2 regions of the Lichenibacterium dinghuense genome follow, and region 2 is predicted to be linked to the other one. Evidence: riboswitches for the same ligand, from Rfam matches in the RefSeq annotation. Region 2 holds a riboswitch; the other holds the start of a gene.
What was found. A riboswitch is a leader RNA that binds a small molecule or an ion and turns the genes downstream of it on or off. The one in region 2 is predicted to bind thiamine pyrophosphate.
Positions count from the first base shown of each region.

Region 1: it holds a riboswitch for thiamine pyrophosphate, as region 2 does, so the genes downstream of both, thiC (phosphomethylpyrimidine synthase ThiC) here and thiO (glycine oxidase ThiO) in region 2, are expected to answer to the same signal.

Region 1 is NZ_JAJLMN010000001.1:577,001-582,250, reverse strand. It holds gene L7N97_RS02765 (PIN-like domain-containing protein) at 1-82, opposite strand, end outside; gene L7N97_RS02760 (hypothetical protein) at 79-753, opposite strand; gene thiC (phosphomethylpyrimidine synthase ThiC) at 886-2,721, opposite strand; TPP riboswitch at 2,829-2,934, opposite strand; gene L7N97_RS02750 (hypothetical protein) at 3,049-3,498, shown strand; gene L7N97_RS02745 (SPFH domain-containing protein) at 3,637-5,250, shown strand, end outside.
Region 2 is NZ_JAJLMN010000001.1:2,899,250-2,904,499, reverse strand. It holds gene L7N97_RS13860 (thiamine phosphate synthase) at 1-196, opposite strand, end outside; gene thiG (thiazole synthase) at 193-981, opposite strand; gene thiS (sulfur carrier protein ThiS) at 983-1,279, opposite strand; gene thiO (glycine oxidase ThiO) at 1,276-2,496, opposite strand; TPP riboswitch at 2,548-2,671, opposite strand; partial or broken gene L7N97_RS13840 (response regulator transcription factor) at 2,888-3,556, opposite strand; gene flgB (flagellar basal body rod protein FlgB) at 3,982-4,359, shown strand; gene flgC (flagellar basal body rod protein FlgC) at 4,370-4,789, shown strand; gene fliE (flagellar hook-basal body complex protein FliE) at 4,786-5,121, shown strand.

The DNA of each region.
Region 1 (5,250 bases), 2.3 Mb from region 2:
CGTCGTGGCCGAGATGGGCCACGTAGCCGTTCAGAGTCGACGCGACGACGTGCGAGATGCAGTTATCGACGAAGATCCTCACGCTGCCTGCCGCAGGGCGACATGCTGCTCGAACTCGACGGCCCGCCGGATGGAGCGGAGGGACACTCCCCAAGCCCGAGCCGCAGCCTGCGGCGATGCCTCAGCCTTCGCCGCCGCTGCCAAGGTTGCGGTCGGGATCGACGTCTCGGCCTCGATCGGCTGTCCGAACGAGCGGGCCGGATCGACGACCACTGACCTGTTCTTGCCCAAAGGCCACCACAGCATCGGAGATCCCAAGTCGTCGTATTCGAGGTTGGTCAGGCTCTGCTCGATGATCTCGCGAAAGGCGAACTGACGTCGGAACAGGTCGATGAGCTTCGTCTGCCCGTCTTCCTCGATCACCTGCAGGAAGATAGAGCGCCCGTCGGTGCGGAACCGCTTCGTGGACAGAGGCCGCTCATCGCCGACGAGGTCGCGGGCGAGCCCGATCGCCTGCCGCACGCGCTGCGGGCTGAGCCCCTTGGCGATGAAAGCGGCCACGACCCTGATCTCTTGGAGGTCGCGAAAGCCCAAGAACGTGCCGTCTTCGCCGAGGTCAACCTGCGAGCGCCACAACGGCTCATAGCGCCGCCCGCCGATCGCGTGACCCCGCAGCCAACGGGAGATTTTCGATGGGGACACCTGCACCAGCCGCCCGGCCTCGGCAGGAGTGTAAAGGCCGATTCCGACCAAACCTTCGGAGGATCTGGGTAGAATTTGGTCCACCGACTCACCTGAGCGTTTCGCAGGCCATCCTCCATCAAGCAGCGGCGAAAGGCAAAGAACTCATGGAGAGCCGGGCCCTCGCGAGCCCGGCCCCTCAACTCACTCCGCCGCCGGCACGTAGAGCTTCCCACCCCCGTCCAGGAACTCCTTCGACTTCTCCTCCATGCCCAGCATGGCCTCGGCCTCGCGGCGCAGGTCCTGGGTGATCTGCATGGAGCAGAACTTCGGCCCGCACATCGAGCAGAAATGCGCGACCTTGTGGGCGTCCTTGGGCAGGGTCTCGTCGTGGAAGCGGCGCGCCGTGTCGGGGTCGAGCGCGAGGTTGAACTGGTCCTCCCAGCGGAAGTCGAAGCGCGCGCGGCTCAAAGCGTCGTCGCGCACCTGCGCGGCCGGGTGGCCCTTGGCGAGGTCGGCCGCGTGGGCCGCGATGCGGTAGGTGATGACGCCGGTCTTCACGTCGTCGCGGTCGGGGAGACCCAGGTGCTCCTTCGGCGTGACGTAGCAGAGCATGGCCGTGCCGAACCAGCCGATCATCGCGGCGCCGATGCCAGACGTGATGTGGTCGTAGCCCGGCGCGATGTCGGTGGTCAGCGGCCCGAGAGTGTAGAAGGGGGCTTCGCCGCACTCGGCGAGCTGCTTCTCCATGTTGACCTTGATCTTGTGCATGGGCACGTGGCCCGGCCCCTCGATCATCACCTGGCAGCCCTTGGCCGAGGCCACCTTGGTGAGCTCGCCGAGGGTTTCGAGCTCGCCGAACTGCGCGGCGTCGTTGGCGTCTGCCAGCGAGCCCGGCCGCAGGCCGTCGCCGAGCGAGAAGCTCACGTCGTAGCGGCGCATCAGGTCGCAGATCTCGTCGAAGCGCTCGTAGAGGAAGCTCTCCTTGTGGTGGGCGAGGCACCAGCGCGCCATCATCGAGCCGCCGCGGCTCACGATGCCGGTGACGCGGCGCGCGGTCAGCGGCACGTGGTGCAGCCGCACGCCCGCGTGGATGGTGAAATAGTCGACGCCCTGCTCGGCCTGCTCGATCAGCGTGTCCTTGAACACCTCCCAGTCGAGCTTGATCGGGTCGCCGCCGACCTTCTCCAGCGCCTGGTAGATCGGCACCGTGCCGATCGGCACCGGCGAGTTGCGCACGATCCACGAGCGGATGTTGTGGATGTTGCGGCCCGTCGACAGGTCCATGACCGTGTCGGCGCCCCAGCGGATCGCCCAGACCAGCTTCTCCACCTCCTCGGCAGCGCCGGACGTCACGGCCGAGTTGCCGATGTTGGCGTTGACCTTGACCAGGAAGTTCCGGCCGATCGCCATCGGCTCGAGTTCGGTGTGGTTGATGTTGGCCGGGATGATGGCGCGGCCGAGCGCGATTTCGCTCCGCACGAACTCCGGCGTCACGAAGGCCGGCAGGCTGGCGCCGAACGACTCGCCGTCGGCGAGCTTGGCCTCGGCGTCGGCCTGCGCCGCCTCGCGCGCGAGGTTCTCGCGGTGCGCGACGTAGGCCATCTCTTCCGTGACGATGCCCGCGCGGGCGAACTCGTATTGCGTCGCCATCTGGCCGGGGCGCGCGGCGCGCAGGATGCGGTGGGCCGGGCAGGGCTCGGCGACGCGGTCCTCGGGCAGGTTGCCGTTGTCCTCGGGGCGCACGGCGCGGCCCTCGACGGCCTCGAAGCCGCGGGCCGCGATCCAGCCCTCGCGGATGGCGGGCAGGCCCTGGCGCAGGTCGATGCGGGCGCCGTCCTCCGTATAGGGGCCCGACGGGTCGTAGACCCGCACCGGCGGTTCCTTGGGGTCGGTGAGCGTGATCTCGCGGAACGGCACGCGGAGCTGCGGGTGGGACTTCGGCGAGGCGTAGACCTTGCGCGAGCCGATGATCGGGCCCGTGGTGACGGTGTCGGGCGCCGGGGCGGCGTTGCGGGGTTCGGACGGTTGAAGCGACATGGATCTCCTCCCGAGAGCACGGGCGCGTGCTCGCTGCTGAGAACAGGCCGCGCGGGGCGGCCTGCGTTGGAGATCCGGGCGCGATGGGTGAGGAGGAGCCGGGCGCGGGGGCGCGGCAGATCCGTCCCTTCGCCGGCATGACCCGGATCAGGTTCAAAGGGATCGGCTCGCCGCCGTCTCAGCCCCGGTCATGGGACGCCCCTCGGACGGGGTGAGACTGCGCTCCCCGGCGGGCGGTCGTCAAGCACGCCCGCGGCCGTTTGCGATCCGTTTCCTCGCGCGGGCGTTGACGGCCCGAGCCGCATCTCCGCGGCGGAGGTCCCCCGCATGCGCCATCTCCTCGCGGTCCCGCTCCTCGCCGTCCTGGTCGCTCCGGCCGCAGCGGCGCCCGCCTCGCGCGCCGCCCACATGGACGAGTACCTGTCGATCTGGGCGCACAACGACGCGATCAACCCCGACACCGTGACGCGTCTCTACGGGCAGCGCGTCGACTATTACGGGCGCGCGATGTCGGCCGGGGACGTCTATCGCGACAAGCTCGCCTTCGTGCGCCGCTATCCCGTGCGCTCCTACGCGGCCGTGCCCGGCACCGTCAGCAACGACTGCTCGGACGCGACTCCGCGCTGCCGCGTCTCCGCCGTGATGCGCTGGAGCCGGGCGGGCCGCGGCGGGGGGCGGGAAAGCGGCACCAACACCGTGCGGCTCGACCTCGCGCGGGAGGACGGCACGCTGAAGATCGTGCGCGAGAGCGGCGAGCCGGTGTCGGGTCGGCGCTGACATCCAGAGCTGCAATAAAGATCGCGGTCCTCTTCAACGGGGCCGCGATCAGGCGTAGAAGATGCGCGGCCAGCCGGGACGGCCCACGGTCCGATTCGAGTACCATGACGAGGCGCCGGCGGCCGTCGGTATCCACCCATGTCGGACCTGTCTTCGCTGCTCGGCTTCCTGGTCGAGCATCCCCTCTACGACGCCCTCGCGGTCGTCCTCCTCGCCCTGTTCGGCGCCGTGCTGCGCGGCAGCTTCGTCTACATCCCCAACACGCAATACGGCATCGTCGAGCGGCGCTGGAGCGCCCGGCGCACGCGCGAGCCCTTCGCCCCCATGGCGGTCAACGGCAACGCCGGCTTCCTGCCCGAAGTGCTGCGCGGCGGCTGGCACACGCTGCAGCCCTTCCAATACGTGGTGCACAAGCGCTCGCTGATCGGCATCGACCAGATCGCCTATCTGGTGGCCCGCGTCGGCCGCCCGCTCGAATCCGGCCAAGCGCTCGGCGAGTGGCCGCACGACGTCGCGGTCGACGACGCGCGCGGCTTCCTCGACGGCGGCGGGCAGGCCGGCCCGCAGCGCCGGATCCTGCGCTCGGGCACCTACGCGATCAACACCGCGCTCTTCGCCGTCATCACCGAGGACGACATCCACCACCTCGACGCGGCCAAGAAGGATGACGCCCAGTTCCAGGCCACCCTGCTCGACCGCGCCGGCTTCCAGCCCGTCGTGATCAAGGACGACCGCATCGGCATCGTCACGGTTCAGGACGGGCCGGCGCTCCAGCACGGCGAGATCATCGCGCCCACGGTCGGCACGGACGCCGCCAACCCGGACCACTTCCACAACTCGTTCCAGAACATCGGGCGCTTCCTCGCCGCCGGCGGGCGGCGCGGCCGGCAGGAGCAGGTGCTGGTCGAGGGCACCTATTTCCTCAATCGCCTCTTCGCCACCGTGGAGGTGACCGGCAAGCGCCGCATCGAGATCGGCACCGTCGGCGTCATCAACTCCTTCGTGGGGCGCGAGTCGGACGAGGCCATCACGGCCGAGAACGGCCGCGGCCGCACGGTCGAGGTCGGCAACCGGGGCATCTGGCGCCGGCCGCTGGAGCCCGGCAAATACGCCATCAACCCCTACGCGGCCGAGGTCGTGGACGTGCCGACCACCAACTTCCAGCTCCGCTGGATCGACGGCGTGGTCAGCGCCGCCGCGATCCCCAACGGGCGCTCCTACGACGACGCCCTGCGCGAGATCCCCGTCATCACGCGCGACGCCTTCGAGATTCTGGTGCCGCTGTCGATCGTCGCCCACATCTCGCCGGTCAACGCCCCCCACGTCATCCAGCGCTTCAGCCAGATCGAGCGGCTGGTGAACCAGACGCTCGACCCCTTCGTGTCCTCCTACTTCAAGGACACGGCGCAGCGGAACACGCTGCTCGACTTCATCGAGCGGCGCGTCGAGATCGGCAAGGAGGCGCTCGCCGCCATGAAGGCGCGGCTCGCCGAGCACCGCATCGAGATCGAGGAGGTGATGATCGGCACGCCGCGCCCCGCGCCCGGCGACACCCGCATGGAGGCGATGCTGGAGCAGCTGCGCGCCCGCCAGCTCGCCCGCGAGGAGCAGAAGACCTTCGCGGACCAGCAGGAGGCGGCCACCAAGCGCAAGGCGCTGAACGAGCAGATCGCGCTGGCCGAGCAGCAGGCCGGCATCACCCGCTCGGAGCTGTCGATCTGCATCGCCGAGAACGAGGGCGCTGCCGAGACG
Region 2 (5,250 bases):
CCGCGCGGGCCGCGAGGTCGAGCGCCAGCGCGCGCCGCTCCGCCGGGGGTAGGTCGCGGTCGCGCAGCCACAGCCAGCGCAGGCCCGCGGCGAGCAGCGCCCCGCAGAGTTCGGGCAGCGGTTCCGCCGCCTGGTGCCGGTCGGTGACGACCAGCAGCCTCCCCGGCAGAGGCCTGCCGGAGACCGGAAGCGTCACGAGCCGAGGAGGCCCATCTGCGGGCTCGACGGCTCGGCGCGGCGGCGGGCCGGGATGCGGCCGGCGCGGTGCGCGAGGCGCCCGGCCTCCACCGCGTGGCGGAAGGCGCGAGCCATCAGCACCGGATCGTCGGCCTTGGAGACCGCCGTGTTGAGCAGCACCGCGGAGGCGCCGAGCTCCATGGCGATCGTCGCGTCCGAGGCCGTGCCGAGGCCGGCGTCGACGATCACCGGCACGGGCGAGCGGCGGCACAGGTGCTCCAGCAGCGCCGGGTCGGACACGCCGAGCCCCGAGCCGATCAGCGAGCCGAGCGGCATCACGGCCGCGGCGCCGCGGTCGGCTAGGCGCTGGCACAGCACGGGGTCGGAGAAGCAGTAGGGCAGCACGACGAAGCCGAGTTCGACCAGCTTCTCCGTCGCCTTGAGGAGTTCGACCGCGTCGGGATAGAGGGTCTCGCGGTCGCCGATGATCTCGAGCTTGACCCAATCGGTGCCCAGCGCCTCGCGGCCGAGCTCGGCGGTGAGGATGGCGTCGCGCGCCGTCTCGCAGCCCGCCGTGTTGGGCAGGAAGCGGCGGCCCTTGAGCAGGCTCACCGTGTCGGAGCCGTGGCCGTCGAGCGAGATGCGCCGCATCGACACCGTGACCATGTCGCAGCCCGAGGCCTCCACGGCGTCGGCCATGATGCGCTGCGTCGGATAGCCGGCCGTGCCGAGGATGAGGCGCGACGAGAAGCGCTGCCCCGCGATGACCAGCGCGTCGTCGACCTGGTGTGCGTCGTCCGTCATGTCAGCCTCCCGCCACGGCGCGGATGATCTCCACCCGGTCGCCCTCGTTGATCCTCGTGTCGTCCCAGCGCGCCGCCCGCACCACCTCGCCGTTCAGCGCGATGGCGAAGCCGCGGCGCGAGGGCGGCTCAGGGGCGCCAGCGGGCGCGGGTGCCCCCTCTCCTGCAGCTTCGTCCCCCGTGCTTCCCCAAGCACCCGCATCCGTGGGAACCCTCAGATGCGCGGTCTCCGCCGCCCACAGCGCCGCGAGGTTGCGGGCCTCGGTGTCGCGCGCCTCGCCGTTGACCGTCAGCCTCATGCGTCCCTCCCCGCGAACCGTCCGATGCCGAACCCCGCCGCCGCGCCCGCCACCGCGCCCTCGATCACCAGTTCCTCGACCGCCCGCGCCGTGACGGGGGCCAGCAGGTAGCCGTTGCGGTGGTGCCCGGCCGCGAAGGCGAGCCCCGGCACCGCGCAGGCGCCGAGCGCCGGCGCGTCGTCCTCCGTGGTCGGGCGGAAGCCGGCCCACACGCCCTCGACCGCCATCTCCTCGACGCCGGGCAGGACGCGCCGCACGCCCTCCAGCAGGGCGTAGAGCCCGCCCGCCGTGACGTGGGGGTCGAAGCCGGCCTCCTCCATGGTGGCACCGACGATCATGCGGCCGTCGGACTTCGGCGCGATGTGGACCTCGGCGGTCCAGACGACGTGGTCGAGCGGCAGCGGCTGGTTCCGGCCGAACCGCGGCCGCGGCCTCAGCGCCATGGACTGGCCCTTGAGCGGGCGCAGCGGCAGGTGCAGCCCCGCGGGCAGCAGGCCGCCCGAGGCCGCGGCGGCGCCGCTGGCGATCACGACCGTGTCGGCCCGGCAGACTCGCCCGCCGATCGTGATGCCCGCGACGCGTCCCCCCGACAGGTCGAGCGCATCCACCGCGGCGCCCTCGACCAGGCGTCCGCCGCGGCGGACGAAGGCCGCGCGCAGGGCCGCGACGGTGAGGCGGGGGTCGACCTGATGGTCGCCGGGGCAGAAGATGCCGCCCGACACGTTGGGGCGCAGGCCGGGTTCGAGGTCGAGCACCGCGGAAGGGCCCATCCAGCGGGCGTCGAGCCCGGCGCGGAGCTGCAGGGCGTGGCGGGCGCGCAGGCGGTCCACCTCGTCGCGGCCGACCGCGACCACCAGCGTGCCCTTCTCCCAATAGTCGATGGAGAGGCCGGCGTCGGCTTCGAGCTCGTCGCGGAAGGCGGGCCACAGCGCCAGGCTTTCGAGGCAGAGTCCGAGCAGCGGGTCGCCGCCGGGCTCGTGCTCGGCTTCCGCGGCCAGCATGCCGGTGGCGGCGGAGCTGGTGCCGCCGCCCGCCACGCCGGCGTCGAAGACCGCGACGGTGAGCCCGCGGCGGAGCAGCCGCCATCCGACCGACAGGCCGATCACCCCGCCGCCCACCACGGCCACGTCGACGCGCGCCGGCACCTCCGGCGCGGGGCCGGGGGGGGCCGCGGGCAGCGGGCCCAGGGCGTTGAACAGGACGGGTGCGCCCGCCATCGTGCATCACTCCCCGACACGGCGGGGGTGAGGGGACCGGCTTGTGCGACGAGGCGGGGCCGGTTCCATTCCCTACGCCGGTGCGAACCGGATCAGGTTCTATGGATTTCCGCGCCGCCCGGTGCCGGGCCCAGCGGTGTCTCAGCCCCTTGGCGGGGATCTCCGTGGAACATCGGGAAAATGGAGGGCCGGCGGGGACGGGTCAAGGCCCTTCGCCCGCGGCCGACCTCGCGGCGCGCGTACGGCCGCCGGGGCTCGTCCCTCGGCGGCCGTGCTTGGTTCGAGGAAGGCTCCGTCCGCCTCAGGCCGCCGCGGCCACCAGCGCCCGCCCGGCAACGTTGGCCTGGTCGCCGTCCCACAGGCCGGCCGGCGCGGCCGCCGCGGGGTCCTCCAGGCAGTAGCCGAGGTAGCGCTTGGATTCGATCGGGTCGTAGCCGAGCTTGGCGCGCAGCTTCTTGCGCAGCTTCGACACGTGGCTTTCCACCACGTTCTCCTCGATGTTCTCGTCGAAGATGCCGTAGATGGCGTTGAAGATCTGCGTCTTGGACACGCGGCGGCCGCGGTTCTTGACGAGGTATTCCAGGATGCGGCGCTCGCGCCGCGGCAAGAGGAAGGCTTCGCCGCGGATCTCGGGGTCGCGGCCGTCGAAGAACACGCGGATCTCGCCCACGGCCACGTCGTCGCGCTTGGCGGCGCCGGCCGACACGCGGCGGCGGATGGCGTCGATGCGGGCCAGCAGCTCGCGCACGTGGATGGGCTTGCGCACCACGTCGTCGAAGCCGGCCGCGAACAGGTCCAGCGTCTGGTCGAGCGACTGCGTCTCGTTGATGGCGATGATGGGCGCGTTCGAGCGCTCGCGGATCCAGCCCGGGTAGCTCCCGCGGTCGCGGCAGTTGCCGATCAGGAAGGCCTCGACGGCCTGGAGGTCGTGGTCCGCCACCGTCTCGACCCAGCCGCGGAAGTCGGCCGGGCAGAATCCCGTCGAGCACACGCCTTCGGACTTGAAGCCGCCGGCGTAGCCCACCGCCACGATTTCCCGGTCGTCGATCAGAATCAGCATCGGGGTCACCCTTCTCGGCGGCGGGGCGGGCCCGCTCGACCGGGCCGCGCTCAGATTTCGTTCACCAACTGAGGAAGTTTTTAGGGGCGTCATGCTTAAGAAAGCGTTTCCCGCCCGGTGCGCCTCGTGCGGGGGATCACAGAGGGAAACGGGCGCGTGGGGAAGCATCTTCCGCCGCGCCATGCCCGGCTCCGGACGACGATCATGTCACGATGCGGGATGCGGGGCCGCCGATCGAGCAACGCGAAATTAACATTCGACATGACGGGCCGCCTCGGCCCGTTGCGATCGTCGCATACTCGTTCTCGAGCCGGGCGGGCGCGTCCTCGTCTTCGGGATCGCCCGCGAAGACCCGAAACAGCCCCGTGCAAGTTTGAGGCGGCACGGTCGACCCCGTCCTCCAACACGAGCCGGGGAGCTTCGCCGTGGACCCCATCCACCTGTTCGACCTCGCCGGCCGCCAGGCCCGCTGGCTGTCGACCGATCAGTCGGTGATCGCCTCCAACGTCGCCAACGCGTCGACGCCGGGCTACCGCGCGCAGACGCTGCAGCCCTTCTCCGAGGTGCTCGACAAGACCGAGCTGCAGCTCGCCTCCACGGCCCCGAACCACATGGCCCTCGACCCGATGCAGGCCCAGGCCGCCGCCATCAAGGAGGAGGCGCCCTGGGAGGTGACGGAGTCGGGCAACTCGGTCGCGCTGGAACAGGAGCTCATCAAGGCCGGCGACGTGAACCGGGCCTATTCGCTCAACACCGGCATCGTGAAGAGCTTTCACGCCATGCTGATGTCGGCCGCCAAGTGAGGGCACGATGATCGACGCCCTCCAGGCGGCGCTGCGCGTCGCGGGCTCCGGCCTGTCCGCCCAATCGGCGCGGCTGCGCGTCGTGTCCGAGAACCTCGCCAACGCCCAGTCGACCGGCGCGACGCCGGGCGCCGACCCCTACCGCCGCAAGACCATCACCTTCGAGAACACCTTCGACCGCATCGCCGGCCAGGACGTGGTGGCGGTGAAGGACATCGGCGAGGACCCGTCCGCCTTCCAGGTCCAGCAGGACCCCGGCAACCCCGCCGCCGACGAGAAGGGCGCGGTGAAGATGCCCAACGTCAACATGATCTCCGAGATGGGCGACATGCGCGAGGCCAACCGCTCCTACGAGGCGGACCTCCAGGTCATCAAGCAGTCGCGCGACCTGATCTCCATGACCATCGACCTCCTGAAAGGAAACTCATGATCGTCGCCGCCCTGCCGCTCGTCACCTCCGCCCTGTCGAGCCTCGCGCCCTCGCTCGGCTCGACCGCGGCTTCGGCGGCCTCGGCCGCCGCCAGCTCCGCCACGGCCGCCGGGGGCGCCGACTTCGGCTCCGTGCTGTCCCAGGTGACGGGCGACACCGTGAAGAAGATGAAGGCCGCCGAGGCGGCCTCGATCTCCGGCATCGAGGGCAAGGCCTCGACCCAGGACGTCGTGCAGTCCGTGATGTCGGCCCAGGAGTCGCTGCAGACCGCGCTCGCCATCCGCGACAAGTCGGTGGCGGCGTTCCAGGAGATCAGCCGGATGGCGATCTAGCCGGCTCCCCGCCGTCGGCGACGCATCGCCGACGGCCCCGCGCCCGCGCCGGCGCGCCGTCGCGCTCGCCGACGGACCTCGCCGAGGACCGTCGGCCTCCCTCCGTGTCCGAGTAACAGCAACGAGCCC